4 regions of the Streptomyces telluris genome follow, and region 3 is predicted to be linked to each of the others. Evidence: riboswitches for the same ligand, from Rfam matches in the RefSeq annotation. Region 3 holds a riboswitch; each other region holds the start of a gene.
The links. A riboswitch is a leader RNA that binds a small molecule or an ion and turns the genes downstream of it on or off. The one in region 3 is predicted to bind cyclic di-AMP.
Positions count from the first base shown of each region.

Region 1: it holds a riboswitch for cyclic di-AMP, as region 3 does, so the genes downstream of both, NQU55_RS00250 (C40 family peptidase) here and NQU55_RS24010 (LysM peptidoglycan-binding domain-containing protein) in region 3, are expected to answer to the same signal.
Region 2: it holds a riboswitch for cyclic di-AMP, as region 3 does, so the genes downstream of both, NQU55_RS00760 (C40 family peptidase) here and NQU55_RS24010 (LysM peptidoglycan-binding domain-containing protein) in region 3, are expected to answer to the same signal.
Region 4: it holds a riboswitch for cyclic di-AMP, as region 3 does, so the genes downstream of both, NQU55_RS34480 (M23 family metallopeptidase) here and NQU55_RS24010 (LysM peptidoglycan-binding domain-containing protein) in region 3, are expected to answer to the same signal.

Region 1 covers NZ_JANIID010000001.1:47,373-54,987, forward strand. The annotation lists gene NQU55_RS00220 (adenosylmethionine--8-amino-7-oxononanoate transaminase) at 1-351, opposite strand, end outside; gene bioB (biotin synthase BioB) at 344-1,567, opposite strand; gene NQU55_RS00230 (8-amino-7-oxononanoate synthase) at 1,749-2,960, shown strand; gene NQU55_RS00235 (DUF397 domain-containing protein) at 2,965-3,219, opposite strand; gene NQU55_RS00240 (helix-turn-helix domain-containing protein) at 3,229-4,107, opposite strand; gene NQU55_RS00245 (ATP-binding protein) at 4,390-4,827, shown strand; gene NQU55_RS00250 (C40 family peptidase) at 4,964-5,434, opposite strand; cyclic di-AMP (ydaO/yuaA leader) riboswitch at 5,439-5,623, opposite strand; gene NQU55_RS00255 (urease subunit gamma) at 6,354-6,656, shown strand; gene NQU55_RS00260 (urease subunit beta) at 6,672-6,983, shown strand; gene NQU55_RS00265 (urease subunit alpha) at 6,976-7,615, shown strand, end outside.
Region 2 covers NZ_JANIID010000001.1:167,527-175,141, reverse strand. The annotation lists gene NQU55_RS00775 (AfsR/SARP family transcriptional regulator) at 1-1,661, opposite strand, end outside; gene NQU55_RS00770 (hypothetical protein) at 1,844-2,029, shown strand; gene NQU55_RS00765 (S1 family peptidase) at 2,538-3,608, shown strand; gene NQU55_RS00760 (C40 family peptidase) at 3,771-4,244, opposite strand; cyclic di-AMP (ydaO/yuaA leader) riboswitch at 4,249-4,411, opposite strand; gene NQU55_RS00755 (carboxylate-amine ligase) at 4,767-5,849, shown strand; gene NQU55_RS00750 (sodium/calcium exchanger protein) at 5,870-7,138, opposite strand; gene NQU55_RS00745 (FAD/NAD(P)-binding protein) at 7,374-7,615, shown strand, end outside.
Region 3 covers NZ_JANIID010000024.1:89,701-97,315, reverse strand. The annotation lists gene NQU55_RS24035 (SurA N-terminal domain-containing protein) at 1-453, shown strand, start outside; gene NQU55_RS24030 (nucleoside triphosphate pyrophosphohydrolase) at 526-1,488, shown strand; gene NQU55_RS24025 (DUF6479 family protein) at 1,571-2,014, shown strand; gene NQU55_RS24020 (cytochrome P450 family protein) at 2,141-3,433, shown strand; gene NQU55_RS24015 (transglycosylase family protein) at 3,547-4,671, shown strand; cyclic di-AMP (ydaO/yuaA leader) riboswitch at 4,932-5,112, shown strand; gene NQU55_RS24010 (LysM peptidoglycan-binding domain-containing protein) at 5,116-5,871, shown strand; gene eno (phosphopyruvate hydratase) at 6,148-7,428, shown strand; gene NQU55_RS24000 (FtsB family cell division protein) at 7,586-7,615, shown strand, end outside.
Region 4 covers NZ_JANIID010000056.1:3,288-10,902, reverse strand. The annotation lists gene NQU55_RS34510 (radical SAM/SPASM domain-containing protein) at 1-671, opposite strand, end outside; gene NQU55_RS34505 (DUF397 domain-containing protein) at 864-1,052, opposite strand; gene NQU55_RS34500 (DUF5753 domain-containing protein) at 1,061-1,678, opposite strand; partial or broken gene NQU55_RS37005 (helix-turn-helix domain-containing protein) at 1,703-1,912, opposite strand; gene NQU55_RS34495 (ATP-binding protein) at 2,171-2,632, shown strand; gene NQU55_RS34490 (hypothetical protein) at 2,812-3,111, shown strand; gene NQU55_RS34485 (aldo/keto reductase) at 3,180-4,124, opposite strand; gene NQU55_RS34480 (M23 family metallopeptidase) at 4,202-5,239, opposite strand; cyclic di-AMP (ydaO/yuaA leader) riboswitch at 5,639-5,769, opposite strand; gene NQU55_RS34475 (PP2C family protein-serine/threonine phosphatase) at 5,845-7,122, opposite strand; gene NQU55_RS34470 (DEAD/DEAH box helicase) at 7,292-7,615, opposite strand, start outside.

The DNA of each region.
Region 1 (7,615 bases), on a different contig from region 3:
GAGGAAGACGTGTTCCAGCCCCTCGGGGGTGATCTCCACCAGCCGGGCGGCCAGCCGAACGGCGGGCTCATGAGTGAGCCCGCCGAACATCACGTGACTCATCCGCCCGAGCTGCTCGCGCACGGCCTCGTTGAGGACGGGGTGGTTGTAGCCGTGGACGGCGGACCACCACGACGACATCCCGTCGATCAACTCGTGCACGCCGTCGACCGGTTCGGCCAGCCGCAGCCGCACCCCCGACGCGGACTCCACGAGCAGCGGCTCCTGACGGCCGGGCATCGGCCCGTAGGGGTGCCACACGTGCTGCCGGTCGAGGGCGAGGAGCTCGCCGGGGGTGAGCGGCTCAGGCATTGGGGGGCAGGTCCGTCCCCGCACCGCGGCGCCGCACGGAGACCAGGTCCGTACGGGCCTCCTGGCCGGCGCCCGCCTCGGGCGCGGCCTCCGGCGCAACGCCGGCACCGGCCTCGGGGGCCGCCGCCGCGGCCGGGGCGCCGCCGTCCCCGCAGGGCCCGCACGAACCGCCGCCGCAGCCGGAGCCGGAGGCCTCCGCGGCGGCGACGTCCGCCCGGTGCGCCGGCAGCGTCGTGGTGCCCGCGCCCTCCACCTCGAAGCCGGCGTCCGCGATCATGTCGAGGTCGGCCTTGCCCTCCTGGCCCTCACTGGTGAGGTAGTCGCCGAGGAAGATCGAGTTGGCCAGGTGCAGGGCGAGCGGCTGCATCGAGCGCAGGTGCACCTCGCGCCCGCCGGCCAGCCGCACCTCGACGTCCGGGCAGACGAACCGGACCATCGCGAGGATGCGCAGCGCCCGCTGCGGCGTGAGGTTCCACTCCTTGGCCAGCGGCGTGCCCTCGAAGGGGATGAGGAAGTTGACCGGCACCGAGTCGGGGTCCAGGGCGCGCAGCGAGAAGACGACGTCGACGAGGTCCTCGTCGCTCTCGCCCATGCCCGCGATCAGCCCGGAGCAGGCGGACATGCCCGCGGCCTGCGCCTGCTGCACCGTGTCGACGCGGTCGGCGTAGGTATGGGTGGTGGTGATGTCGCCGTAGGTGGCTTCGGAGGTGTTGAGGTTGTGGTTGTAGGCGTCGGCGCCGGCGGCGCGCAGCCGCTCGGCCTGGCCCGCGGAGAGCAGTCCGAGGCAGGCGCACACCTCGACGTCCTCGTTCTGCTCCTTGATCGCCTCGATGGTCTTGGAGACGCGGTCGATGTCCCGGTCCGTGGGCCCGCGCCCGCTGGCCACCAGGCAGACCCGCTTCGCCCCGCCGGCGACGCCGGCCGCGGCGGCCTTGGAGGCGTCCTCCGGCTTGAGCCACGTGTACTTGAGGATCCCGGCCTTCGAACCGAGCCGCTGCGAGCAGTACGAGCAGTCCTCGGGGCAGAGCCCGGACTTGAGGTTGACCAGGTAGTTGAGCTTCACCCGGCGCCCGAACCACCTGCGGCGTACCTTGCCCGCCGCGGCCACCACGTCGAGCAGGTCGTCGTCGGACGTCGCCAGCACGGCGAGCGCCTCTTCGCGGGTCGGCGACTCGCGCCGCAGCCCCTTGTCCACCAGCGTGTTCAGCAGGTCCATGGCGGTGATCCTCGCTCACGGCCGTACCCCGGGCCAAGGTAGGGATCGCACAACTCCGGCGGATTGATGTGTGTGTATTGCCACACCCTGACCAGGTGTGACGCCCGCTACGTTCTACAGAGGTTCTATCCGGGCTCCACAGAACCGGCCCCCAGCCCCTTGGAACGCGAAGGACGGCCGCATGCCTCAGGACTCGCCGCGGGACACGCCCCGGCCCGCCCTCCGGGACCCCTTCGCGTGGATCGACGCGCACCACGAGCGGCGCCTGGCGGCCGGGCTCGTACGGACCCTGCGGCCCCGCCCCGCGGACTCGCCGCTGACCGACCTGGCGGGCAACGACTACCTGGGCCTGACCCGCCACCCGGAGGTCACCGAGGCCGCGGCCGAAGCCGCCCGCCGGTGGGGCGCCGGGGCGACGGGCTCCCGTCTGGTCACCGGCAGCACCGCCCTGCACGCCCGGCTGGAGGAGGAGCTCGCCGCCTTCTGCGGCTTCGAGGCCGCGCTCGTGTTCTCCTCCGGCTACGCGGCCAACCTCGCCGCCGTCACCGCGCTCGCCGGGCCCGGCGGCGACGCCGGCGGGCCCGCCCTGCTCGTCTCCGACGAGGGCAACCACGCCTCCCTGATCGACGGCTGCCGGCTGGCCCGCGCCGAGAAGGCGGTCGTGCCGCACGCCGACCCGGACGCCGTCCGCAAGGCCCTCGCGGCACACGGCGGCCGCGCGCTCGCCGTCACCGACTCCGTCTTCTCCGTCGACGGCGACGCCGCCCCGCTGCCCGCGCTCGCCGGGGCGTGCCGCGCCCACGGCGCCGCCCTGCTCGTGGACGACGCGCACGGGCTCGGCGTCCTCGGCGAGGGCGGCCGGGGCGCGGTGCACGCGGCGGGACTGGCGGGCGCCCCGGACGTCGTCGCCACGGTGACGCTGTCGAAGGCGCTGGGCAGCCAGGGCGGTGCGGTGCTCGGCCCGGAGCGGGTGATCAGGCACCTGGTGAGCAACGCCCGCACGTTCATCTTCGACACCGGCCTCGCACCGGCGGCGGCCGGCGGCGCGCTGGCGGCCCTCACGGTGCTGCGCCGCGAGCCGCAGCGGGCGCGGCGGGTCCGGGACATCGCCGCCGAGCTGCACCGCAGGGTGGTGGCCGCGGGCTTCGTGGCGGTGCGGCCCGACGCGGCGGTGGTCTCCGTACGGGCCCCCTCGCCGGAGGCGGCGGTGCGGTGGGCGGCGGACTGCCGGGAGGCGGGGATCGCGGTCGGCTGCTTCCGGCCGCCGTCCGTGCCGGACGGCGTCTCGCGGCTGCGGCTGACCGCCCGGGCCGACCTGTCGGACCGGCAGGTGACGGCCGCGGCCGACGCGATCATACGGACCGCGCCGGCCGCTGAAGAGAAAGGGTCTTGACGGGTCAGAGCGGGTCGGTCCCGCCGTCGCGCAGGCCCTCGACGAAGCAGGTCCACGCGGCGGAGCGGAAGAGGAGCGCGGGACCGCCCGCCCGCTTGGAGTCGCGTACGGCGAGGAGGCGGCCGGGGAGCGGTCCGGCCGTCTCGACGCAGTTGTTGTATCCGGTGCTGTAACTGCTGCGCCGCCATGGAGCCTCGCGGAGCAGGGAAAGCGCTGCAGGGGTGGAACGGTGGGGTACGTACCGAGGCATTGCGGACATGGTGCCTCCTTACGCGCCGTCGTTGATCCCGGCGATGAATTCCAGCGATTTCTCGTGCGAGAGGGCGTGTGCGCGCAGCGTCGTGAAGGCCGCGCCGTACGCCCGGAGGTCTTCTTTCCGCTCCAGATAGAGGCTACTCGTCAAGTGGTCGAGAACAACCACATCCAGATCAGCAATGCGCGGAAATGAGAAAATAACAAAAGGCCCGGTGATGCCCATATGGCCGCCGCTGGAGAAGGGCAGGACGTGCAGCCGCACGTGCCCCAGCGATCCCGTCTCGACCAGGTGCCGCAACTGCCCGGCCATGACCTCCGGTCCGCCGACCTCATGACGCAGCACGGCCTCGTCCAGCACGGCGCACACCTCCAGCGGCTGCTCGCCCCGGAGCACCGCCTGGCGCGCCATGCGCACCCGCACCAGCTCCTCGACCTGCTCCGGCGCGGGGTCGCCGAGGGCCGCGCGGGTCACGGCGCGGGCGTAGTCCGGCGTCTGCAGCAGGCCGGGCACCACGGTGGTCTCCAGGGTGCTTAACCGCGAGGCCTCCGACTCCAGGCTGATGAAGTCGAGATAGGCGGGAGGCAGCCGGTCCCGGTAGGCGTACCACCAGCCGCGCCGGGCCCCCGCACCCTCGCCCGGTTCGGGGGACCCCGCGCCGCACAGCGCCCCCAGCAGCGCGCGCAGCTCGGCGTCGGTGACCCCGTAGGCGTCCAGCAGCCGGGCCACGTCCGCCGGTTTCACGCCACTGCTGCCCGTCTCGATCCGGCTGACCTTCGACTGGTGCCAGCCCACCGCGCGCGCGGCCTCCAGGCTCGTCAGCCCGGCCAGTTCGCGCTGGCGGCGCAGCTCCGCCCCCAGCTTGCGGCGGCGTACCGCCGGTCCGTACCGCATCGGCCCTCCCCTGGGTCACTGTCGTTGTCATACGTCAGTGTCAATAGCCCAGTGTGCCGCGTGAATCCGGTCGCTCGTCGTAGAGTTCACTGCTTCGGGCGACAGATATATGCATATCTTGGGGGATCGCTCCCATCACAGGCGTTATCAGTGGCAGTCTGTCGCGCAGAGCCGTCCGAGGCCGCTCATGCCCCCCACGACTTACGGCACGCTTCCCGGTTTTCCGTGGCAGCGCAGCCGGAGTCCGGTCTCGGCGGGACCTCGGCTGAAAGGGCCACCGCCATGGCAGACCACCAAGAAGCCACCGTCACGCTGCCGAGCGCCCCCGCCTCGGTCTCCACGGCGCGCCGCTACGTCGCGGAGGTGCTGGCGGACTGGGGGCTTCCGGGCGGGACGGACACCTCGGAGACCGTGCGCCTGATCGTCTCCGAGCTCGCGACCAACGCCGTGCAGCACACCCGGGGCCAGTCGCCCACCTTCACCGTGGACGTCCGCCTCGACCGCGATCAGCAGCTGCGCATCGGCGTCACGGACAGCCACCCGCGCTTCCCCCGGCGGCTGCCCGCCGCGGTCCAGCAGGACAACGGCCGCGGCATGGTGATCATCCGCTGTCTCACCGCGGAGCACGGGGGGCGGCTGTTCTGCACGCCGACCTCCGACGGCGGCAAGACGGTGTGGATCTGCCTCCCCTGGACCGCGCCGGTCAGCGCAGAGCGCTGAACTCCCCTCCGGCCGGCCGGGCCCCCCGCACCCGGGTGCGGGGGGCCTCGGGCCTCTTCGGGCCCTCGTGCGGGGAGGCGCGGGGAGCGGTGTCACCGGCCCTTCCGGGGTCTCCGGGCGGGCCGGTGACGCCGGGTCAGCCGACCCGGCCGTAGAGGACGCTGTTGGTCCAGATCCGCTCCAGACGGACGACCGCGCCCGTCTTGGGTGCGTGCCAGATGCGGCCGTCCCCGTTGTAGATCCCCACGTGGTAGATCCCGCGCCCGGAGACGAAGAAGACGAGGTCGCCGCGTTCGCGTGCGGAGCGGGGGATGTGATGGGTGCTGTTGTACTGCTGGGCGGCGGTGCGGGGCAGGGACTTCCCGGCCCGCTTGAAGGAGTAGAGCGTCAGGCCCGAGCAGTCGAACCGGGAGGGCCCGGTCGCCCCCCACTGATAGGGGGAGCCCTGCTTCGAGGCCGCGATCCGCAGTGCCTGGGAGGAGACGGTAGACGCCTCCGCCTCTGCCGCGCCGCCCGGGACCAGCACGGTGGCTCCGACGGCGGCGAGAGTGAGGGCCGATGCTGCGCCGGCCCTGGACAGCTTTGACGGACGTTTGTGCGCGCCCATGCGCTAACCCTTCGTCAGCCGCCTGTGAAGGATGACCTGTCGGGTTCGGGCAGGCGAAGGTTGCCCGGCCGCTGTCAACGGCTTCACCCCAAGGGCCGACCGCACTACTCTTGGTCGTCCCACCACTCTTGGGTCCTCCATCCCTGCCGTTGCACTCAAGTCGACCCGGCATCCCGGCGGCGGCAGGGTTCGGCGTCCGCCGGGACCGCCCCGCCTGGGTGGCGGGGTCTTGTCGTCGCAGGGATCTTGGCGCAGCCGCCGTGCCGATTCCGAGCGGAACCAGGGGTATGTGAGCCTGATCACTTCTGGGCAATTCCGGTGGACGCGGGGCGATTTGATGGTGTGCGCGCAAGCCGGCTGAGCCGCTGGCCTGCGGCGGTTCGTACCGGCCCGGGGGCAATCCGGCCGTCCGCGCCAAATCGATCAACGCGCCCCGTCTACGCCGTGATCCTTCATGGAGGGGACCGGGGTTTATTCGGGCGCGGACCCCCGGCCCTCCGGCGCACATGGCGCGGAGATCCCTTCGCCCCCGGCGCTCTGCGCCGGGGACCCGTATCGTCCGCGTCGGCATGACCCGCTCGCACCTTCCGTTCACCCGTTTCGTGCAGGCGTGCGAGCCGTGGCGGGGTCGTACCGCCGCGACGACCATGGTCTGCGCCGCCCGTAGCCGGCGGTACGTGTCGTGCGGACGGGCGGCCATGATCCGGCCCAGAAGATCCAGTAGGTGCAGACGACAGTCGGCGCCCGGGTCCGTGGCCATGGCAGTGCAAAGAGTCAGTTAACGCGTTGGAAAAGGTTCCGCCCTAATCTGCAATCACCGGCCACCGGCCGAAGAACCCCAGGTCAACACCGTGTTGAACTCGGGTAGCGTCCCGGTGCGTCCATCCGGGACACCTGGGACGACAGTGAGGTGGGACGCATGCAACTCTCCCCGCGCGAGCAGGAACGACTGCTCCTGCACGTGGCCGCCGACGTGGCCGCCAAGCGCAAGGCCCGCGGCCTGCTCCTCAACCACCCCGAGGCGGTGGCCCTGATCACGGTCCACGTCCTCGAAGGTGCCCGGGACGGCCGCACCGTCGCCGAGCTGATGTCCTCCGGGCGCGCGGTGCTCACCCGCGACGACGTCATGGAGGGCATCCCCGAGATGCTCCACGACGTCCAGGTCGAGGCGACCTTCCCCGACGGCACCAAGCTCGTCACCGTTCACGAACCGATCTGCTGACGGGGAGGACCCGCGATGATCCCCGGAGAAATCCTGTACGCCGCCGAGCCCGTGGCCCTCAACCAGGGGCTGCACCGCACCCGGCTCACCGTGCTCAACGCCGCCGACCGCCCGGTGCAGGTCGGCTCGCACTACCACTTCGCCGAGGCCAACCCCGGCCTCGACTTCGACCGTGCGGCGGCCCGCGGCAAGCGCCTCGACATCGCCGCCGGCACCGCCGTCCGCTTCGAGCCGGGCATCCCCCTCCAGGTCGACCTCGTCCCCATCGGCGGCAAGCGCATCGTCGAGGGCCTGCGCGGCGAGTGCGGGGGACCGCTCGATGACTGAACTCAGCCGTGTCGCCTACGCCGGCCTCTACGGGCCGACCGCCGGCGACCGCGTCCGCCTCGCCGACACCGACCTCGTCGTCGAGATCGAGGAGGACCGCAGCGGCGGGCCCGGGCACGCCGGCGACGAAGCCGTCTTCGGTGGCGGCAAGGTCATCCGCGAGTCCATGGGCCAGTCCCGCGCGACCCGGGCGGACGGGGCCCCCGACACCGTCATCACCGGGGCCCTCGTCCTCGACCACTGGGGCGTCGTCAAGGCCGACGTCGGCATCCGCGACGGCCGGATCACCGGCGTCGGCAAGGCCGGCAACCCCGACACCATGGACGGCGTCCACCCCGACCTCGTCATCGGCCCCGAGACCGAGGTCATCGCCGGCAACGGCAGGATCCTCACCGCCGGGGCCGTCGACGCCCACGTCCACTTCATCTGCCCCCAGGCCGCGGACGAGGCCCTCGCCTCCGGCGTCACCACCCTGCTCGGCGGCGGCACCGGGCCGGCCGAGGGCAGCAAGGCCACCACCATCACCCCCGGAGCCTGGCACCTCGCCCGGATGTTCGAGGCCATGGAGGGGTACCCCGTCAACGTCGGCCTGCTGGGCAAGGGCAACACCGTCTCGTACGACTCGATGCGCG
Region 2 (7,615 bases), on a different contig from region 3:
TCGGCGAGGGCCAGCAGACGGAAGGCCCGGGCCTGGTCGGACGGCAGGTGGGTGTAGCCGAGCCGGAAGGTGGTCTCCACCGTCAGGTCGCCGGCCTGCAGCTCGTCGAGGCGGCGGCGCTCGTCGTCGAGGCGGGCGACGAGCGAGGCGAGCGTCCAGCCCGGCCGGGAGGCCAGGCGGGAGGCCACGATGCGCACGGCCAGCGGCAGGTGGCCGCACGAGGCGACCAGGGCCCGTGCGGCGCGCGGCTCGCCGGCGACCCGCTCCTCGCCGGCGATGGCGGCCAGCAGCGAGAGGGCTTCCGGCTCGCTGGACACGCCGATGTGGAAGTGGCGTGCGCCGCCGAGGGTGATGGCCCGGGAGCGGGTCGTGACCAGCACGGCGCAGCCGGCGGTGCCGGGCAGCAGCGGGCGGACCTGGGCGGCGTCGCGGGCGTTGTCGAGGAGGAGCAGCACGCGCCGGTCGGCGAGCACGGACCGGTAGAGGGCCGCCCGCTGTTCCAGGTCGTCGGGGATGTCGGTCTCGGGGACGTCTAAAGCCTGGAGGAAGTGGGCCAGGACGCTGCCGCTGTCGGCGGGGTCGGAGCCGGCGCCGCGCAGGTCCACGTAGAGCTGGCCGTCGGGGAAGTCGGGGCGGGCCAGGTGGGCGGTGTGGACGGCGAGGGTGGTCTTGCCGACGCCGCCGATGCCGGTGAGCATGGCGATCATCACGGCGGGTCCGGCGGCGCCGGTGAGCGCGCCGTGCACCTCGCGCACGAGATCCTCGCGGCCGGTGAAGTCGGGAATGCCGGCGGGCAGCTGGAAGGGGGCTCCGGCCGGGCGGCGCGCCTCGCCGGTGCCGGGTGCGGCCGCGGCTCCGGAGGCGGGCAGCGCGAGCTCCGGGTCGCCGGCGAGCACCCGGGCGTGCAGCCGGGTCAGCTCCGGGCCGGGTTCGACGCCGAGCTCCTCGACGAGCAGGCGCCGCGCCTCGGCGTAGGCGGCGAGCGCGTCGACCTGGCGGCCGCAGCGGTAGAGGGCGAGGACCAGCTGGGCGCGCAGCCGCTCGCGCAGCGGGTGCTCGGCGGTGAGCGAGGTGAGCTCGGGGACCAGCTCGGCGTGGCGGCCGAGGGCGAGGGCGCAGTCGAAGAGCCCCTCCTGCGCGGCCAGGCGCGCTTCGGAGAGCCTGTCCTGCTGGCGCTCGCAGTAGGGGCCGGAGAGACCGGCGAGCGCGGCGCCGTGCCAGAGGTCCAGTGCGGCGGCGTACGAGGCGTGGGCGGTCGCGGTGTCGCCGGCGGCGTGGGCGGCGGAGGCCTCGGCGAGGAGGCGCTCGAAGACGAGCGCGTCGACGCGCTCGGGTGCCACGCGCAGGGCGTAGCCGCCGGCGACGGAGACGAGGATGGTGGCGGGGGTGCGGGCGGCGCGCCCGGGTTCGAGGAGGGTGCGCAGGCGGGAGGCGTACGTGCGGACGGTGCCCAGGGCCTGGGGCGGTGCGGCCTCGCCCCAGAGGGCGTCGATGAGCTCGTCGCTGGAGACGGTGGCGCCGCCGCGCAGCAGGAGGACGGCGAGCATGGCGCGCTGCTGGCGCGCGCCCAGGTCCACGTGGTGACCGTCCGCCAGCGCGCGCACCGGGCCGAGCAGCTGGAAATGGAGCCGGTCTGCGGACGGCTCCGTTGTGTCCCGCATCTTTCCCCCGACCGTGCCCTGCCGGCTCTGTCCGGCGACAGATGGTGACAGTACCTCAGCGCCCGGCAGGGGAGCAGAGGACGGGTGAGGGGCCGTTGATCGTCCGTTGATGGCGCCGTTACATACTGCAGGCACAGTTGTTCCCTGCGCATCACAGCGCGCCTGACACAGGAGTTTTCGATATGACCGCTGAGGACCCCAAGAGCACCGAGCAGGCCGGGGCCCCCGCCGCGCAGCCCGTCACGCCGTCCGAGGAGGCGCTCGCGTCCGAGCTGGACAAGCCGGTCGAGCACGTGGAGGGCACCGCGCCGCAGAACCCGGGCGGCAGCGGCCCGATCCGTCCGACCCACACGACCGGGGCGCAGTAACCGCAAGGCCGGGCAAGGCCGGGCCGGGTTCCGCCGTGCGTACGGCGGGACCCGGCCTCCCCTTTGCGGCGCCCCGGTCGTTAGGACCGAGCAAAGAACGCACCGGCTCCGCTCCGCGGGCGGCCCGCGGGGAGCGACTACCGGACAGGCGTGCCCCGCGGTGTCCGGTCACCGCCCGGCGGCCGTCCAGGCCCGTCACTCCCGTTCAGGGGGACGGCTTGCGGTGCCGCTGTGCCGCCGGGGGACCGCGGCCGCCGCCCTTCGCACGACCGAATGTCGCTCTTGAACTTCCGCTCGTCCTCTCGGGATACTCGCCCATATCCCGTACTTGACATGGACGCGACGATCTCATCGGCCTGTCGCGCACCGTGTCTCCCCACCGATGCGCATCCCCTACGCGTCACGCACACGGGTCGCGCACGTGCGTCACGCACGCGCATCGCACCCGCACGTCCTCCACGCCCGGGCACCACCGTGCCGCCGGGCACTCCCCCACAGGAGGTCACGAGTGAAACGTTCCCGCATCTCCACGCGCCGTACGGCCACCGCCGGCGCGGCGATGGTCGCCCTGACGGCCGCGGCCCTGACGCTCCCCGGCGCGCACGCGGCCTCGCCGGCGCCCCGTCAGCTCTCCTCGCCGCAGGCCGCCGAGCTGGCTCAGCGGATATCCGCCGACCTGGGCGCGGACTCGGCCGGCTCGTACTACGACGCCGGGACCGGCAGGCTCGTCGTCGGCGTCCTCGACCAGGAGGCGGCGGCCAGGGTGAAGGCCGCCGGCGCCGAACCGAGGACCGTGCGCCACTCGGCCGCCGAGCTCGCCTCGGCCCTGCGGACCCTGAAGGCGGAGGCGACGATTCCGGGCACGGCCTGGTCGGTGGACCCCCGCTCCAACAAGGTCGTCGTCACCGCCGACAGCACGGTCACGGGCGCCCGGCAGGACCGGCTGGACAAGGCCGTCGCACAGCTCGGCGACAAGGTCGCGGTCAAGAGAACGGCAGGGACGTTCCGTCCGCTCATCGCGGGCGGCGACGCGATCTGGGGCAGCGGCGTGCGCTGCTCGCTGGGCTTCAACGTCACCAAGGGCGGCAAGCCGTACTTCCTCACGGCCGGGCACTGCGGCAACGCCTCGCGGACCTGGTCCGCGACCCGGGGCGGCGCCCAGATCGGCGTGGTCGAGAGCTCGTCCTTCCCCGGCCACGACTACGCGCTCGTCCGCTACACCTCCACCATCGCCCACCCGAGCGCGGTGGACCTCTACAACGGCGGCACGCAGAACATCAGCAAGGCCGGGGAAGCCGTCGTCGGCGAGCAGGTGCAGCGCAGCGGCAGCACCACCCGCGTGCACGGCGGCGAGGTCACGGCCCTCGACGTGACCGTCAACTACGAGGAAGGGGCGGTCGAGGGCATGATCGGCACCTCGGTCTGCGCCGAACCGGGCGACAGCGGCGGCGCCCTCTTCGACGGTGCCACCGCCCTCGGCCTCACCTCGGGCGGCAGCGGCGACTGCTCCGGCGGCGGGGAGACATTCTTCCAGCCCGTACCGGCGGCGCTGCAGGCGTACGGGGCGCAGCTGCCCTGAGGCACCGCTCCGGGGCGCTGCTGTGAGGCGCTGCCGTGACGCACTCCTCCGGGGAAACCTTCACGGGTTCCCCGGAGGTCTCCGGGCCGGGGTTGGGTCGCCCCGGCCCGGTCGGTCGTCGCCGTCCGGGCCGGACAGGGCGGCCCGGGCAGCCCCGGACGGTCAGTTGACCCGGCCGTACCAGACGCTGCCGGACCAGATCTTCTCCAGCCGGACCTTCGCGCCGGGCTTGGGCGAGTGCCAGATCTTGTTGCTACCCGCGTAGATACCGACGTGGTAGACGTTGCTTCCCGAGTGGAAGAAGACCAGGTCGCCCGCCTGGCGGGAGCCGGCGGAGATGTGCCGGGTCTTGTTGTACTGCGCGGCCGCGGTGCGCGGCAGGGTCTTGCCGGCCTTCTTGAACGAGTAGAGCGTGAGGCCCGAGCAGTCGAACCGGTTGGGGCCCGCGGCGCCGTACTGGTAGGGGGAGCCCTGCTTGGAGGCCGCGACCTTCAGGGCGGTGGCGCCCGGAGTGGCCGCACTCGCCTCGGCCGACATTCCGGGGAGGAGCATCGACGCGGTCACGGTGGCCGCGGTGACCACGGAAGCGGCACCGGCGCGGGACATGAGCGTGGATATGCCAGGGAACGCAGACATGCCAAAACCCTTCGTCATCCGCCTGCGAAAGATGACCTGTCGGGTTCGGGCTGTCGAAGTTGCCCGGCCACATGAAATGGCTTCACCCCAAGGACCACCGCCATCGTGGTCCGCCGTGCTCGGGTCTCCCGCTCCTGCCGATCCATTCGTTTCTGCTCCGCACCCGGTACGGCGGCAGGACTCGGCGTCCGCCCGGGTCGCCCGCCTCGGTGACGGGATCTTGTTGTTCGGTGCACGATCCTGCATCACGGGCCGCCGGAATTCGGAGCCGAAAGGCGCTTCTGTGAACTTCTTCACTTCACGGCGATCCCTGGAACCGGGGTGTTACCCGGCATCACGCGTAACCGGTAATCCCCTTTATCAAAAGGGAGTTGAAGAACTGATTCGAGTCACCCCGGCGGTGCGCGAAAGACCAGGTGACGGGGGCCGTGGCAGGGCGGCGACAGGGCGTCTTTGCGTCAGAAGGCCGCGGCGGCGGGCTCCGTACGGTTCGCTTCGAGAGCGCGAGGGTAGCCCTACGGCATGCTCACCCTAGGGATCGAGGAGGAGTATCTTCTGCTCGACCCGGCCACCGCACTGCCGGTACCCCTGGCCGACGAGGTCCGGGCGGCGGTCGACCTGGAACCGGTCGTGAACGAGCGGGAGATTCAGGCGGAGCTGTTGCAGGCCCAGGTGGAAGTTGCCACTCCGGTCTGCTCCGATCTCGCCGAGGCCAGCCGGCACCTGCTGCGGCTGCGCCATGCGGTGAGCTCCGCCGCCAAGCGGTCCGGCTGCCGGATCGCCGCCTGCGGTACGGCGCCGTGCTCGGGCCCCGAGCCCATCCCGGTCACCGGAAACCCGCGCTACCTGGCGATGCGGATCCGTGCCGCCCAGCTCGTGGACGAGCAGTTCGTCCACGGGATGCACGTCCACGTCGCCATCCCCGACCGCGAGATGGGCGTCGCGGTCCTCAACCGGGTCCGTCCCTGGCTGCCCGTGCTGGTCGCCATGGCGGGCAACTCCCCGCTGTGGAACGGCATCGACACCGGCTTCTCCAGCTGGCGGACCGTGGTCTACAGCCGCTGGCCGGTCAGCGGCCCGCCCCCGTACTTCGACGGCCTCGCGGACTACGAGGCCCGCATCCAGGCGCTGTTGACGGCCGGGGCGATCGAGGACCGGGGCCAGCTGTACTGGCAGGCACGGCTGTCGGACCGCTATCCCACCATCGAGGTGCGCTGCCTGGACGTCCAGCTGCGCGCCGACGACGCCGTCATGTTCGCGGGCATCGTCCGCGGGCTGGTCGCCACCGCCATCCGCGACGAGAAGGCCGGGCGGCCCCCGACGCCCTGCCTGCCGGAGCTGCTGGCCGCGGCGAACTGGCACGCCGCCCGGCACGGGCTCGACGGGGTCCTCGTGGACCCCGCGGGCCGGCGCCACGGCGCGGACGAGGTCGTCCGCAGCCTCCTCGCCCACATAGGGCGGTCGCTGGAGGAGTCGGGCGACACCCGGCAGGTGAGCTCGCTGGTCAACCGCCTGCTGCGGCGGGGCACCGGAGCGGACCGGCAGCGCCGGGCGCTGGCCACCGACGGGCTGAAGGCGGTGACGGAACTGATCTCGGAGCCGTAGCGGCAGGCCGGAGCGGCAGGTCAGAAGTGCGGGTCCCCCGCGACCCGCCCGCCCAGGGCCCGGCCCGTGTCCGGGAGGTCTCGCCACCGCCTCGTCAGCAGCAGGGCCGCCAGGCCCAGGTAGACGTAGGTCAGCACCTCCCGGGCGTACTCGCCCGGGAGCGCGAACTGCACCGCGAAGAGGACGAAAAGGGCTACGGCCTCCCACCGCACGAAGCGCAGGTCCAGCAGGACGACGACGGCCAGCACGGTCTGCGCGGCCGTCAGGGCGACCTCGTCGACCTGACGGGTCACCAGCGGCAGGGCCTCCCCTCCCCCGCCGAGCGCGTGGGCGAGGGGCAGGCAGCCCACCAGCAGCGTCCACTGGTTGACCTTGCTCGACAGCAGCGCGCCGAGCCCGTCGCCGGCCCGCATGCGCCAGGCGAAGACCACGGCGACGATCAGCTCCGGGGCCTCGGACGCGAGCGGGGCGAGCCACTGGACCAGGACGAAGCGGTCGATGCCGAGCGAGGCGCCCGCCTCCACCAGTGCGAGCGCGAACGGCTCGGCGCAGGCGAACACCACGGCCGCCGCGCCCGCGAAGAGCACGGCCGTCACGGTGCGCCGCCCGGCCCGCGGCAGCAGGGCCAGCCGCGCCGGGACGCCGACGAGCTCCTCCATCCCGCCCGCGCCGCACTTGGCGATCCGGTAGAGGTAGTAGCCGTACCAGGGGACGAGCACCACCGGTACGTACCAGCCGATCTCACGGCTGAGCGGCATCACGAACGCGAAGACGGCGGCCACCGCGAGGAAGGCGACGTCGATGCGGCGGTGCGGCTCCAGCACGATCGCGCCCGGGGCCGCGCCGCGGCGGCGCAGCGCCAGGGCGGCGGCGAGCGCGACGAGCGGCCAGCCGACGCCCACCAGCAGCCGGTTCGCGCCGGTCATGTTGGCCGCCGCGTAGGCGGCGTAGGAGGGGTCGGACCCGGCCGCGTAGGCGAAGTAGAGGTCGACGGCGTACTCGGGCAGCACGGCGATGAAGGCCAGCAGGGCCAGGGCGAGCGCCCCGGCCATGTCCACGCGGGCCGTCTCGGCGGCCCACATCAGCAGCAACGCCGAGCAGAGCACCCCCAGCCCGAAGACGGCCACGGCCGGACCGGGCGGCAGCTCGGCACCGCTCAGCCGCACCACGACCGCGGGACCGGCCCCGGCACAGGCCGCGGCGACCCGCGCGGCACTCGCAGCGCCGGAGGGCGGCGCCGGGGCCGGCGCCTCGGCCGGTGCCGAGACCGTTGCCGCAGGCTCACCCATGGCCGCTCCTTCCGCGTCGCACCCGTTCCTGCCGATCTACCAGCAGGAACAAGCAGTCCGGAGCGGACAGCGCGGAGGTGACGGACGGTGACGCCCGTTCGGCCCAGGAACCCGGGAGCCCGGGGCCGCGAACTGCGGCTTCTCGTGCGCACGGGCCCCGCGGGTTCCGTAGGACGGCCGGATGGGCAGGGTGCTCTACGGGCCCGGGGGGATGACCGAGGGGAGAGAGGTGCCCGTGGGACGCATCGCTCGTATCACCGGCCGGGACGTCGTCATCGTCGGCGGCGGGGTCGCCGGGACCAGCGTGCTGCTGCAGCTGGTCCGCGCGCTCGCCGGTCGCCGGCCGCCCCTGCCCGTCGCCTCCGTCCGCGTCGTGGACCCCCACCCGGCCGGCTGGGGCCTGGCCTTCGGGGACGACGACCCGCTGCTGCTGTGCAACACCGCGGCCGAGCTGAACTCGCTCCTCGCGGACCGGCC
Region 3 (7,615 bases):
GCGCAGCGCTCCTCCCCGCAGGGCGAGCAGCTGACGGCGAACAGCGCCCGGCTCGGCCAGGACACCCTGGTCCGCCTCATCCAGTACCGGATCGTGGAGAAGGCCGGCAAGGACAACGGCGTCGCGGTCACCCGGCGGGAGCTGCAGCGCCAGCGCGCCGACGTCGAGGCCGCCAACGGAGGGGCCTCGACGGTGCGCGCCCGGTTCCTCGCCCTCGGCATCGCCCCCGACCAGATCGACCAGGCCCTCTCGGTGGACCTCGTCCGCGCCAAGCTGGACGGCAAGTTCGGCGCCGCCCGCACCAACCAGATCCTGATGCGCACCTCCGACGCCCTCCACGTCGACGTCAATCCGCGCTACGGGGTCTGGGACGGCAAGCGCGGCACCGCGCAGTCCGCGCTGGAGCCGTGGCTGCGGTCCGCCGCGGAGGCCGGGGCCGCCCGCCCGGCGTGATGCGCGCCCGGTTCGTGCCCTGCCGGCGCCCGGCGTGCGCCGCGCCCGGCCCGGTCCCCTAGGCTCGATCGCGTGAACGACTCCGCACCTGGCCGCATCGTCCTGCTCACCACCAGCCACCGGGTCGCCCCGGGGCTGCTGTCCTGGCCCGCGTGGCAGGCGCTCCGCGCCGCCGACCGGGTGCTGTGCGCCGACGCCGGCCACCCGCAGCTGCCGTACCTGCGGGAGGCCGGCGTCGAGGTCGAGCACGGCTCGGCCACGGCGCGCGAGCTGGTCGACTTCTGCTCGACCGGGCGGCGCAGCGCCGTGGTGCTCACCTCCGCCGAGGGCGAGTCCGCCCTCACCGACGGGCTGGCCCGGCTCGCCGGCTCCGGCCGGGAGACGATGCCCGCGCTGGAGCTGCTGCCCGGTTCGTACGACCTGCCCGGTGCCCGGCTGCTGGACCTGGTGCAGGTCATGGACCGGATCCGGGTGGCCTGCCCGTGGAGCGGCGTCCGCACCCACGAGGACCTCGCGAAGTACGCGCTGGAGGAGACGTACGAGCTGCTGGAGGCCATCGAGACCGGTGACCGCGAGGCGCTGCGCGAGGAGCTCGGCGACGTGCTGCTGCAGGTCGTCTTCCACGCCCGGATCGCGCAGGACGACCCGGACGAGCCGTTCTCCGTCGACGACGTCGCCGGCGTGATCGTCGACAAGCTCATCCACCGGCACCCGCACGTCTTCGGCGAGGAGTCCGCGGAGACGCCGGAGGACGTGCGCGCGCACTGGATGCGCACGAAGGACGCGGAGAAGGGCCGCGAGTCGGTCACCGAGGGCGTGCCGCTCGGCCAGCCGGCGCTCGCCCTGGCCGCGAAGCTGGCCTCCCGGGTGCGCTCGCAGGGCCTCGACGTCACCCTGCCCGCCGGCGACGGCATCGGCTACGAGCTGCTGGCGCTGGCCGTACGGGCGGAGGCAGCGGGCACGGACCCGGAGACGGCGCTGCGAGCCGCGGCCCGCACGTACCGCGACGCGATCCGCGCCGCGGAGGGTGTGTAGCGGCTGCGCCCTGAGGGAGCCACCGAAACCCGTTCAGCCTATTTACCGACTTGTCCCGGCGGTCGGCGGGTACCCGCATGGCATGCGCATTCAGTACGTACCCCTCGCCGACCTCGCCGCCCCGCACTGGGCCGGCGGGATCATCCAGTTCATCGTCGGCCTCTTCGTCGTCGCCCTGCTGATCGTCGCCGTGGTCAAGGGCTTCCGGAAGCGCGACGAGGAACCGCCGCCGCCGTCCCAGCCGCAGCGCAGGCAGGGCGCCTGGCAGACGCGGCAGGAGCACGACACCGGGCCCACCTCGCCCGACCACGGGCCGGGGCACAACGACGACGAGGAGAACCGGGTCGGCTACGTCACCGAGCACCGTGAAGCGGACGAGCTGCACCCCGAGGCGAACGGGGAGCGGGTGCTGCCGCACGAGGTGCGCAACCCCGGCAGCCACCCCGAGGAGCTCAGCGAGGAGCGCAAGAAGTGGAACCCGGGCGGCAGCGGCGGCTTCGGCAGCGGCGGCCCCGGCCACCACTGAGCACCGGCTCCCCCCCCCACTGAGCACCGGCTCCCCATCACCACTGAGCACCGGCTCGCCCCACCACTGAGCGGCGGCCCCCGCCGCCACTGAGCCGCCCCGCCGCGCCCCTAGTAGCGTCAAGGGGTGCACGACAAGAACGCCTCGCCGGTCCCGCCCGCCCCGCCCCTCTTCACCTGGGAATTCGCCGCCGACCCGTACCCCGCGTACGCGTGGCTGCGCGAGCACGCCCCGGTGCACCGCACCGCCCTGCCCAGCGGCGTGGAGGCGTGGCTGGTCACCCGGTACGCCGACGCCCGCCAGGCGCTCGCCGACCAGCGCCTGTCGAAGAACCCCGTGCACCACTCCGAGTCCGCCCACGGCAAGGGCAAGGTCGGCATCCCGGGCGAGCGCAGCGCCAATCTGATGACGCACCTGCTCAACATCGACCCGCCGGACCACACCCGGCTGCGCCGCCTGGTCTCGAAGGCGTTCACCCCGCGCCGGGTCGCCGAGTTCGCGCCCCGGGTGCAGGAGCTGACGGACCAGCTCATCGACGGCTTCGCCACCCGGGGGGAAGCCGACCTCATCCACGAGTTCGCCTTCCCGCTCCCCATCTACGCCATCTGCGACATGCTCGGCGTGCCCCGCGAGGACCAGGACGACTTCCGGGACTGGGCGGGAATGATGATCCGCCACGGTGGCGGGCCGCGCGGCGGAGTGGCGCGCTCGGTGAAGAAGATGCGGGGCTACCTGACCGAGCTGATCCACCGCAAGCGGGAGGATCCCGGTGAAGACCTCATCTCCGGTCTGATCAGGGCGAGTGACCACGGCGAGCACCTCACCGAGGACGAAGCCGCGGCCATGGCCTTCATCCTGCTCTTTGCGGGTTTTGAAACAACTGTGAACCTGATCGGTAACGGAACCTACGCCCTGCTGCGCAATCCGGAGCAGCGCGAGCGCCTCCAGCGCGCCCTCGCCGAGGGCGACGAGGGCCTGCTCGCGACCGGGGTCGAGGAACTGCTCCGCTACGACGGACCGGTGGAGCTCGCGACCTGGCGGTTCGCCACGCGGGACCTGACGATCGGCGGGCAGCGCATCGCCGAGGGCGACCCCGTCCTCGTCGTCCTCGCGGCCGCCGACCGCGACCCCGAGCGGTTCGCCGACCCCGATGCGCTGGACCTCTCCCGGCGCGACAACCAGCACCTCGGCTACGGCCACGGCATCCACTACTGCCTGGGTGCGCCCCTCGCCCGCCTGGAGGGCCAGGCGGCTCTGGCGACCCTGCTGCGGCGCCTTCCCGACCTGCGGCTGGGGGCCGATCCGGAGGAGCTGCGGTGGCGCGGCGGGCTCATCATGCGCGGTCTGCGCACCCTGCCCGTGGCCTTTACACCTGAAGACATTCCGGGCACAACCACCCAGGAGGGGTCGCCCGCCTGACCTCGCGTCAGTCGGCGTGATCTCGGCGTGACCTCCGCTACATCGGCTTGTGACTCCGGTGGGCCGTCGCTATCTTCAACCACCATTCGCCGCCGAACGAGAGGCAACCGCCCATGAGACCCGGAAACGGCCGACATCGCCGCCCCCGTCAGATACCCGCCATCGTGGTCGCCGCGGGGGTGACCGCCTCCGGAATCGCCATGCCGCTGCTGGCGGCCACCGGCGCGTCGGCAGCCGACGCCGGCACCTGGGACCGGGTGGCCCAGTGCGAGAGCGACGGCATGTGGAGCGCCAACTCCGGCAATGGGACCTACGGGGGACTGCAGCTGACCCAGGACCTCTGGGAGCGCCACGGCGGCCGCGAGTACGCCCCCCGGCCCGACCTCGCCAGCCGTGCGCAGCAGATCACCGTCGCCGAGCAGATCCTCGAGAGCCGTGGCACCAGCCCCTGGTCGAGCTGCGCGGCGAGCGCGGGCCTCACCTCGGGCGGGACCCCGGCGGAGGTCAACCCGGGCGGCACACACGCCCCCGCGAGCGACTCGACGCCTTCACGCGCCCCGGAGCGCACCACTTCGCACTCCACGCCGTCCGAGCCGTCCGAGCCCTCCGGGCACGGCAAGCCTTCCGACGCTTCCACGTCTCCCTCGCCGTCCGGAAAGCCGTCGCCGGGCTCCTCGACGAGCCCCTCGGCCGACCCCTCCAAGCAGCCTTCGGGGCAGCCGTCGACCGGTCAGCCGTCGCCGGGTCAGTCCTCCGGTCAGCCGTCCGGCCGGCCCTCCGGCAGCCCGTCGTCCGACGCGCCGTCACCCGACCCCTCGGGCACGCCGGGCGACGGGAAGTCCGGTGAGCCGCAGGAAGGCCGGCACCGCAAGCCTTCGACGTCCCCCACGGACGACCCGGCCCGGATCCCGGACGGTTCGGCCACGCCCGCTGCCGGCGATTCCGGTTCGCCCGCGGGGCAGACGCCCGGCGAGGGCGGCGCGGGTACGGGCAAGCACCGTGCCGACCCGTCGCGTTCGGAGGACGAGGGCCGTACGTCGCGGGGCGGCGGCGATGCACGCACCGGCAGCCCCACGCCCACCGACTACACCGTGCGCCCCGGTGACAACCTGTCAGTCATCGCCGAACAGCATGCGGTCAAGGGAGGTTGGCAGTCTCTGTATCAGCGCAATGAGAAAGCGGTCGGAACCGATCCCGACCTGATCCGTCCTGGTCAGAGGCTTGAGGTCGGTAAATAGACCGGTAGTTCGCGGCGAATGTCCGTTCCAGTCGAAAGTGAGACATGGGTCTCTTTGCCTGGTGGCGGAATGCGGTCTTCCCGAAACTGGCAAACCGTCTCTCACCTGCGGAAACGCGATGTTCCCCTGGGTAACCAGGGGCAACTGTGGCTGGAAAGAGGGGTTTGAACCCTTGCCGCGACTGTGTTTACCGTCGTGTCCGCTCGCCACCGCGGGCACCACGGTCGCCACGCCGAATCCTGCCGGCGATCGGGGGAGTCGTCGCGCAAGCGCCGTAGGCAGGAGCGGGGGAACCAAGGTAGGCGCCGGAAACGGCTCCTCGGCGAAAGCCGCGGGTCCGGGACCGGCTAGGGGTGAAGCCGAGTGTGCTCGCACACGAAGCCGGGCGAACTCACAGCCCGAACCCGACAGCTCACCTCGCAGGCGTCGGTGAGGAAACGACTTATGTCCAAGGGCAAGCACCGTCGTCCGTCCAAGGCCGTCCGCATCTTCACGCTCGCCGGTGTCACCGGTGCAGCTGTCGCCGCCCCGCTGATGGTCGCCACCTCCGCCAACGCCGCCTCCGTCTCGACGTGGGACAAGGTCGCCCAGTGCGAGTCCGGTGGCAACTGGTCCATCAACACCGGCAACGGCTACTACGGCGGTCTGCAGTTCTCGCAGTCCTCCTGGAACGCCGCCGGCGGCCAGAAGTACGCCGACCGCGCCGACCACGCCTCCAAGAGCGCCCAGATCGCCGTGGCCGAGCGGCTGCTCGCCATGCAGGGCCCGGGCGCCTGGGGCTGCGCCGGTCCCGGCGGCCTGACGGCCGGCGGCCCGAAGGCGAACGTCGACCCGTCCGGTTCGGGCTCGGTCAGCAAGTCCACCAAGTCCTCCCGCACGGGCGGCACCGTCTCGGGCAAGTCCCACGCGGACCGCAGCGAGCGCCAGGCCGCGCCCAAGAAGGCCGCGCCGCAGCGCACCGCCCCGCAGGCCACCGAGCGCGACGAGGCCCCGGCCCAGAAGCGGACCGCCCCGGGCCACTCGGCGCAGTCCTACAAGGTCGGCAACGGCGAGTACGAGGTCAAGGAGGGCGACACCCTCTCCAAGATCGCCGAGGCCCAGCACGTCAAGGGCGGCTGGCAGAAGCTGTACGACCGCAACAAGGACATCGTCCAGGACGCGGACGTGATCTACGTCGGCCAGAAGCTGCACCTCAGCTGATCCGGGCAGGGCGGTCCACTCCGGTGGGCCGCCCTTCTCCGCTCCCGGCGGGACCGCCCCGCTCCGATGCGCCGCCCCGAGCGCGCACCGGAGCGGGGCTCAGCCGTTTCCGGATCGCCGTTCGGATTCCGGATCCGCCATACATACGGTGTTCTGGGCTTTTGTGCTGTTTTTTAGGCTTTTTCGGCCCGGGAAGGCGATCCAACGGCGAGGCGAGCCTCCGGGGCCCGTTAGGCTCGTGCTGCAGAACCACAGACACACACGAAGGAGACGCACGTGCCGTCTATCGACGTCGTCGTAGCTCGCGAGATCCTCGACTCGCGAGGCAACCCCACGGTCGAGGTCGAGGTCGGCCTCGACGACGGCTCCACGGGCCGTGCCGCCGTGCCGTCCGGTGCTTCCACCGGTGCCTTCGAGGCCATCGAGCTCCGTGACGGTGACAAGAACCGTTACCTGGGCAAGGGCGTCGAGAAGGCCGTCCTCGCCGTCATCGAGCAGATCGGCCCGGAGCTCGTCGGCTACGACGCCACCGAGCAGCGCCTGATCGACCAGGCCATGTTCGACCTGGACGCCACCGACAACAAGGGCTCGCTCGGCGCCAACGCCATCCTGGGCGTCTCCCTGGCCGTCGCGCACGCCGCCTCCGAGGCGTCCGACCTGCCGCTCTTCCGCTACCTGGGCGGCCCGAACGCGCACCTGCTGCCCGTTCCGATGATGAACATCCTCAACGGTGGGTCGCACGCCGACTCCAACGTGGACATCCAGGAGTTCATGATCGCGCCGATCGGCGCGGAGTCCTTCTCCGAGGCCCTGCGCTGGGGCACCGAGGTCTACCACACCCTCAAGTCGGTCCTGAAGACCAAGGGCCTGTCCACCGGTCTGGGCGACGAGGGCGGCTTCGCGCCGAACCTCGGCTCCAACCGCGAGGCCCTCGACCTCATCCTCGAGGCCATCAAGCAGGCCGGCTACACCCCCGGCCAGGACATCGCGCTCGCGCTCGACGTGGCCGCCTCCGAGTTCTACAAGGACGGCGTCTACAAGTTCGAGGGCCAGGACCGCACGGCCGCCGAGATGACGGACTACTACGCCGAGCTCGTCGCGGCGTACCCGCTCGTCTCCATCGAGGACCCGCTGTTCGAGGACGACTGGGACGGCTGGAAGACCATCACCGAGAAGCTCGGCGACAAGGTCCAGCTCGTCGGTGACGACCTGTTCGTCACCAACCCCGAGCGCCTCGGCCGCGGCATCGAGGAGGGCGCCGCCAACGCCCTGCTGGTCAAGGTCAACCAGATCGGCTCGCTGACCGAGACCCTGGACGCCGTCGAGCTGGCCCAGCGCAACGGCTTCAAGTGCATGATGTCCCACCGCTCCGGCGAGACCGAGGACGTCACCATCGCCGACCTGGCCGTCGCCACCAACTGCGGCCAGATCAAGACCGGCGCCCCGGCCCGCTCCGAGCGCGTCGCCAAGTACAACCAGCTCCTGCGCATCGAGGAGATCCTGGACGACGCCGCGGTCTACGCCGGCCGCAGCGCCTTCCCGCGCTTCAAGGGCTGACGTTCCGGGGGCCGGAATCCCCGGGGGCGGAAGCTCCCGGGGCTGACACGGCCTCAGGGGAGCAGCCTCACCACGTCCCCGGCCACGGTCCCGTACCGTGGCCGGGGACGTACGTTCGTAGCGAGGCTGCGGGCGACCAGGACCTCGGGGAGGCGAAGTGGCGGCGGAACGCTCCACCGCGACCAGA
Region 4 (7,615 bases), on a different contig from region 3:
ACCTCACCATCGGGCGAAATGGCTACGCGCTGACGGAAGCAACGGCCGCACAGTTCGTCAACGCTCGGGGGGACACCAGGGCTTCCTGCTGCCCGCCCCACCCTCCGGGTGCGGTCGATCTGGATCTGCTCGACACCCAACGCACGTAGTTCAGCCTCGGCCTGTCGGACGCGCTGACCGTCGAGCACCTCGACGATCCCGACTCGGAGAGGGATCCCACGGCGCAAGGCAACGCCAATGTTCGCGAGAGTGCGCGCATGACTGCCCCGGCCTTGAGTGATCTTCTCGTGCTGAGCAGCGTCGTCGCTGTAATAGCTGGTCGCAAGGCGGACCCCGTCCCGGCTGAAGATCTCCCACAGCGCTGGGCGCACGTGAACAAGGTTCGAGTACACCTCGACGCCGAGGCCGAGAGCGAGCGCCACGTCCACAAGCTGCGGAAGGTCGGGGTTCAGGGTGGGCTCGCCCCCGATCAACTGCACCATGGGAACACCGATTTCAGCTATCTCAGTCATGACTCGCCGCCAGTCACTGACCTTCATAGATCCGACCGGCACCTGCGGGCTGGAACCGGTGCAGCAGTGCGTACACCGGAGCTGGCAGGTTCCAGTGATCTCCAGCTCAACGGATCGAATGTCGCACGGGGCCACAGTGCTGTCGCTGATCGATGCCATGCCAAACCTCGCCTCTTGTCGGCGTGTTGGATGCGGAAGCGTCGCTCTCATCTCCTACGTCGCGACGCACAGCGAAGGTAGCGCTCAGGCTTAGCAGGCACAAGGATGAGCCGGCGCATCCATGAGACGGCATATGCCAAAAGCCTCCCTACCTGCGAGCGCGAGCAGCAGCACTAGGAGAGGTTCACCGGATCAGGTGATACGCACACCAGACTTGACGCTCGCGATCAATGGGCCAAGCCCGGCGGGACTGATCCTTATGACCACACCAGGGTCGTCACCCTCTCTCATGGCGATGCTCCCCCCATGCCATGCAAGCTCAACGCAGCTGCCTTCCGATTCGGAGAACGAGGACTTCTGCCAGGCTATAAGTTCACCCATTGCGGAGCTCACAATTCTTTTGCAATTTGGCTAATGACATCTCGCGACTCGCTTACCTCAAGCGTCACTCGCTGGAGCGCGCCGTACATGGCCCGATAATTTATAAGCTGAGCTTCCGCATCCAGGAAAACAGCGCCGTACGCAGAGTCCAGCTGAACCGTGTCGAGCTGTGGGACGACCCCTCCGGCGTAGAGCATCGTCTGCGCGGAGCCTACGAACTCTTCACTGGCGAACGGGATCACACGCACTACCACCGTGGGCCATTCCGAGACCTCAAGCAGGTAGCGCAACTGATCGCGGGCCACCTTCCGCCCGCCGTAGAGGACGTGGAGGGCAGCCTCGTGGATGACGACCTCGAAGTGCGGCGGTGCTGGACGCTCGAAGATGGCCCGCCGCCTGAGCCGATGCTCGACCCTGGCCTCCAGCTCGTCGGCGGGCAGCGCCGGAATGCGACCACCAAAGATGGTCCGCGCATAATCCTCGGTCTGGAAGATCCCCGGTACCGTCAGCGTCTGGAAGGCCCTGAGGTATCGCGCATAGTGTTCAAGCTCCGCGATATTCAAGAACCCAATCGGCAAGACATCCCTGTAGGCTTCCCACCAACCTTTCCCGCGCTCCTCCGCCATGCCGCACAGAGCATCGACCAATTTAGTGTCGGCCGCAGAGTAGAACGTTGCGAGACGCCGAACGCGCTCAGCACTGACACCCCAACGTCCGGATTCGATGTGACTGATCTGCGCTTGGTTTCCGCCGAGCAGCTCTCCAGCGGCGCGAGCGGGTAAACCAGAGGCCTCACGCAGCTTGCGCAGTTCCGCTCCAAGCCGTGCCTGCCTCGCCGTTGGGCTGCTCCGGGGTGGCATCAACTTCCCTCTCGTGACTGGCACATCAATTCTCCCGCGCCCAGTCTCACGGGTCCACAGTCCAGCGCGCAGGCTTTGGCCCACGCTTGATAGGGCACATCCATGTGCCCTACGTTCCTGCCATCACCGCGCCGCACCGCCGGGAAGACCCGAAGTGCAGCTGCCTTCATGCCAGTTGATGGACAACGGCGGGCAGCCAAGCCACGGACGGCATTGGAAGTGTGCGGAGGCCCGCCACCCCCGTTAGGAGATCACCACATGCGTACCGTCATGCTCAGCAGCGTCCACGCTGATGCCGAGGACGGCAGCGGCAGGTTCACGGAGGCTTACTACCTCTGCGCACCGGCCTCCCCCACCACAGCCCGCGTCGCGCGGGAGTTCGTCAGCGCCGTGCTTCAGGCGACCACGCACACCTCACTGGTCGAGAACGCGCTCGTCTGTGTGTCCGACCTGGTCACCAATGTTGTCCAGCACACCCGGGTCCACTCCCTCTCCGTGGAGGTCACCGTGTCCAAGGAGCGTGTGGTGATCTCTGTGCTCGACGGTGATGCCGCGCGCCGGCCCCGACGGCGCACAACCCGGGCCGGTCAAGAGGATGGGCGGGGGCTCAGGCTCGTCAGAAGCCTCTCCGTGGATTCCGGAGTCACCCTCGTGTGGGACGAGCTAAATGTGATCGGGAAGTGCGTGTGGTTCGAGCCGCGCGCGGACACGGGCCCGTAACCGCCTCAACTACCGCCCACGCCCCTTGGGCCACACTGCATTCGAGGCCGTGCGGCTGCGGGCGACGCCTCACGAGGGCTATCTGGTCTAGGGCCGCATGCGAAGCAGGGCCGTAGCGGGGTCCGCGCGGCCCCGGCGTAGCCTCGAAAACGTTGGGTTTCTTGATGCGGAGGTGCGGGATGGCGCGGGTTCCTACGGCTGTGGTTGCTGCCGGCGGGCTTGTCGGTGGGTACGGGGTTGCTCGGTGGACCAAGAAGCGGCCGCTCGGTGGGGCCGCGCTTGCCGTGGCCGGTGGGGTGGCTGCCCGGCAGTGGGCCGGGAAGGTCGGGGCGCCCCAGGCCGCGGCGCTGACCGGGCTGTACGTTGCCGCGTTCGCCGGGTCGCACCCGCTGGCCAAGAAGGTCGGGGCCTGGCCGGCCGTGTTCGGGGTGGCCGGGGCCGTGGCGCTCGCCTCTTGGGTGGCTGAGAGTCGGGCTTGATCAGTAGATATTGACGGCGCAGGGCTTCGGGCGGTGTTTTTCCGCTCGAAGCCCTGTCCTTTGCCTGCTTACTCCGACGCCTCCGTCAGGAGGGTCAGGTCCGCCTCCGTCAGCTTGACGTCCGCCATCGCCAGCAACGGCGCCAACTGCTGTACCGTGCGCGCGCTGGCCAGCGGCGTCGCCACGGTGGGCCGGGACGCGAGCCAGGCCAGGGCGACCGTGGCGAGTTCGGCGTCGTGGGCCGCCGCCACCTCGTCCAGGGCCGCCAGGACGCGGCGGCCGCGGTCCGTTCGCAGGTACTCCGCGGCGCCCTCCGCCCGGGCGCTCTCCACCGTCGTGCCCGGGCGGTACTTGCCCGTGAGGAAACCCTTGGCCAGAGCAAAGTACGGAATCGCCACCAGGCCGTGCTTCTCGGCCACGGCCGCAAGATCACCCTCGTAGGTGTCGCGCGAGACCAGGTTGTAGTGGGGCTGGATCGCCACGTACTTCGCCAGGCCCGAGGCCTCCGAGAACTCCAGCGACTCCTGCAGGCGCTCCGGGGTGATGTTCGAGGCCGCGATCTCGCGGACCTTGCCCTCCTTCACCAGCGCGTCCAGAGCGGTGATGAACTCCTCCACCGGCACCGACGGGTCGTCGTAGTGCGTGTAGTAGAGGTCGATGTAGTCGGTGCGCAGGCGGCGGAGGGACTCCTCCACACCCGCCTTGATCACCGCCGCGCGCAGGCCCCGCGGCTCCGGGACGCCCGCGCCGACCTTCGTGGCGAGGACGATGTCGGCACGGTTGCCGCGCGAGGCGAACCAATTGCCGATGACGGTCTCCGACTCGCCGCCCTCGTTGCCCGGGACCCAGGCCGAGTAGACGTCCGCGGTGTCGACGAAATTGCCGCCCGCCGCCGCGTACGCGTCGAGGACGGCAAAGGATTCCGCTTCGTCCGCTGTCCACCCGAAGACATTGCCGCCGAGCGCCAACGGGTGGACGGAGAGATTGCCGATCTTCTTGTGAATGTCAGCCATGTACTCCTGCAGCGCCCTTGTGGGGACGGGTATTCCGCTACGTCCCGTGGCGTTCCGCTACGTCCCGCCGCGTTCCGCTAGGGATGCAGGCCCCTGCCCCTCAGCCACCCCAGCGGGTCGATCGGCGCGCCCCCGCCCGGCCGCACCTCCAGGTGCAGGTGCGGCCCCGTAACGTTGCCCGTCGCACCGACACGGCCTATCACCTGGCCCGGCGCGACCTTCCCCGACGTGACGACCATCGACGACAGGTGGCAGAACCACAGCTCCGTACCGTCGTCGAGCCTCAGCACGATGCGGTAGCCGTACGCCCCCGCCCAGCCGGCCTGAACGACCTTGCCGCCGCCGACCGCCCGCACCGGTGTGCCGGTCGGGGCCGCGAAGTCCTCCCCCGTGTGGTTCGCGGACCACATGTTCCCCGCCTGACCGAAGCCGGCCGTCAGGGTGTACGAGGCCAGGGGGAGCTTGAACCCGCCGGAGGCGGAGTGGCGGGCCGCCGGAGCGGGAGCCTGAGCGCGAGACTGGGCGGGAGCCTGAGCGGATCGCTGCTTCTTCGGCGCCTGCTGCTGCTTCGATGTCTGTTGCTTCGGTGCCTGCTGCTTCGGCGCCTGCCTCGCCGTCTGCTGCCTCGGCGCCTGCTGCTTCGCCGTCTGCTGCTGCTCCGGTGCCGCCGCCCGCGCCTCCGGCGCCTCGGGTGCGTCGGCCCGCTCCTTGTCCGCCTCCGCGGACCGCGCCGCCGCCTCCGCCGCCTTCCGCTCCGCTTCCTTCTTCTGCGTCTCCGCGGCCCGCTTCACCTGGGCCGCCTGCGCCTCGGCCTCGCCCACGCCCTGCTGGTGGTCGGCCTGCTCCAGGATTCTCGCCCGGAGCACCTCACCCGCCGCCGCCGCGCTCTCGGCCATCTCCACGGCGGCCGACGCGCCTTCCTCACCGGCGAATTCGGCGGCAGCGGAATCGACCGAGCCCGCCGCGCTCCCCGCGAAGAACGAGCCAACGCCCGGCAGCTGAGCCAGGTCGGGCATGGATATGGACGTCGCCGGGCGCTCCTGGGCGTGCGCCATGCCGCCCGCGCCGACCGCCGCGATCACGCCCACTCCGAGGACCGCACCGCTGCGGGCCATCGTGCCCCCGCGCGGCTTTACGACGCGGTGGCGGCCGCGGCCCGTACCGAAGGCGTTGTAGACGGAGGGACGGTGGGAAGCGGAGCTGTACGGCGAGTCGGGGTCGTACGCGCTGTCCGACGCGTACCGAAGCTCCGGCCGCCGGGGCTCGGGCTCCGGCTCGTACGGAGGCGCATACGCCGGGACCAGCGGCGGATCGTACGCAGCGGACTCGTACGCGGCAGACTCGTATGCGGCGGACTCGTACGTGGCGGACTCATCCCCCGCCGACTCGTACCCCGCCGACCCATACGCCGCAGGCTCATACGCCACAGGCTCGTACTCGACAGCCTCATACCCGACAGGCTCGTACGCGGCAGGCTCGTACGCGGCAGGCTCGTTGGATGCCACGAAGGCACTCCTTTCCTTCCTTCTCGCCTACCGGGTTAGCTGACGGGTTCGGAGCAGGAAGGTCTCCTACGGGCCGCGCGCGGCCCGATTCACCCCAGGGTGGTGGTTCCCCGGTTCCCAGAACTTGCCGGTGTATCAGGTGGTGCTGTGCCCGCGGGATTCGGCGAAGGCGCACGGCGCAGCGCCTCTTGCGGCGTTGCGACAACCGCGCTCCGTTATCGAACGTTAATAGACATGCCGGGTGGATTCCAAGCCGAACGCCCGAATCCACCGATGCCCTCGGGCACGTCTTCACAGGATGTGCGCCCACGGAACCTGTCGATACTTTCTACGAAATGCTGTTCGATCCGCTCGCCGCGCCGGATCGCCAACAGGGCCATGTCGTCGGCGGCCTGACCGTCCGAATGGCGCGCGACGTCCGCGACCAGGGCGTCCAGCAGCGCCTCCGGGTTCTTGAACCGACAGCCCGTCAGCCCGGCCCGGGGGTCGTAGAACGTACCGCCGGCGTCCCTCGCCTCGGTCACCCCGTCCGTCATCAGCAGCAGCATCGATCCCGCGGGGAACTCCCGCTCCTCCGCCCGGTCCGGCCACACCCCCAGCTCGCCCAGGCCGAGGGGCAGCGCGGGGACGGCGGGGTCCGCCGCGCCGATGCGGCCGTCCGCGTGCAGCAGGAGCGGTGCGGGGTGGCCGCGGTTCAGCAGCCGGAAGACGGGCTCCCCCGGCGGCAGCTCCGCCAGTACGGCCGTGGTGAAGCCCTCGGTCCGGTCCACGGAGTCGGGGCGCAGGTTCGCCCGCCGCGCGCCCTCCCGCTGGAGCGCGTGCTCCAGCCGACCCGCGACGCCCTCCAGCGTGGGCTCCTGCTCGGCCGCCTCCCGGAAGGCGCCGATCACCACGGCGACCGCCTCGACCGCGCCCAGGCCCTTGCCGCGGACGTCGCCGACGATGACACGTACGCCGTGCGGGGTGTCCTGGACCGCGTACAGATCGCCGCCGATCCGGGCGTCGGCCTGGGCGGCGACGTAGCGCGCGGCCACGCGGAGGCCGCCGATCCGGGACGGGGGCGCGGGCAGGACGGCGCGCTGGGCCGCCTCCGCGATGCCGCGGGCGGAGGCGAGCTGCTGATCGCTGCGCCGGGCGATGCGGTTGATGCCGAGCGCGACCAGGGAGACGGCGCCGATGGTCGCGATCTCGGCCAGCGCCTCGCCGGTGTCGGACGGCCGGTGGTAGACCACGAGGCCGACCGCGACCGCCACGGCGGCCAGGGCGGCCGTGACCGTGGCGCGGAGGGTGTGCAGCGGCGCCGCGACGAGGGGCGCGGCGGAGAGGAAGGGGGCGCATGTGTAGTGCGCGGGCGCCCCGAGGCCGAAGAGGACGGCGCCGACGATCAGAACGGCCGGGAGCCTGCGCACGGCCCGGCGAACGGCCCGGGGGACGCCCCGGCGCGCCGCACGGCGGAAGGCAGGGCGGGCAGAACGGCTCTCTCGCTTGCCCACCGCGCTCTCTCCTGACCGGCAGTCCCGCACGTCAACGACCTCCCACCCTTCCGGGCGGGAGGTCGTTGGGCGAACGCTGCTGGGCCAACCGGGGAGGGAGGCCCTTGGGAGAACGGCCCGGCGAGCACGCCGACGGGCAGGCCGCGGCGAGCACCCCCGGGAGAGCGGGTTACGAGGAGCGGCGCTCCCGTGCGCCCCCGGCGCCGCGGCCGGCACCGTTCCTGCCGGCACCCCGGCCGGACGCCGCACCGGAAGCGCCACCGGACGCCCGGCCGGCACCCCGGCCGCCCGCGCCCCGGCCCGAACCACCGGCACCGTAGGACCCCGAAGACGAAGACGAAGCCGAGGAAGACGAGGAAGACGACGAGGACGGCGCCCCGGAAGACATCTCCGTACGCACCCGGCCGCGACCGCCACGACCGCCGCGCGAACCACGGGTGCCCCGGGAGCCGCGCGACCCGGCAGCAGCCGCAGCCCCACCGGCGGACCCGGC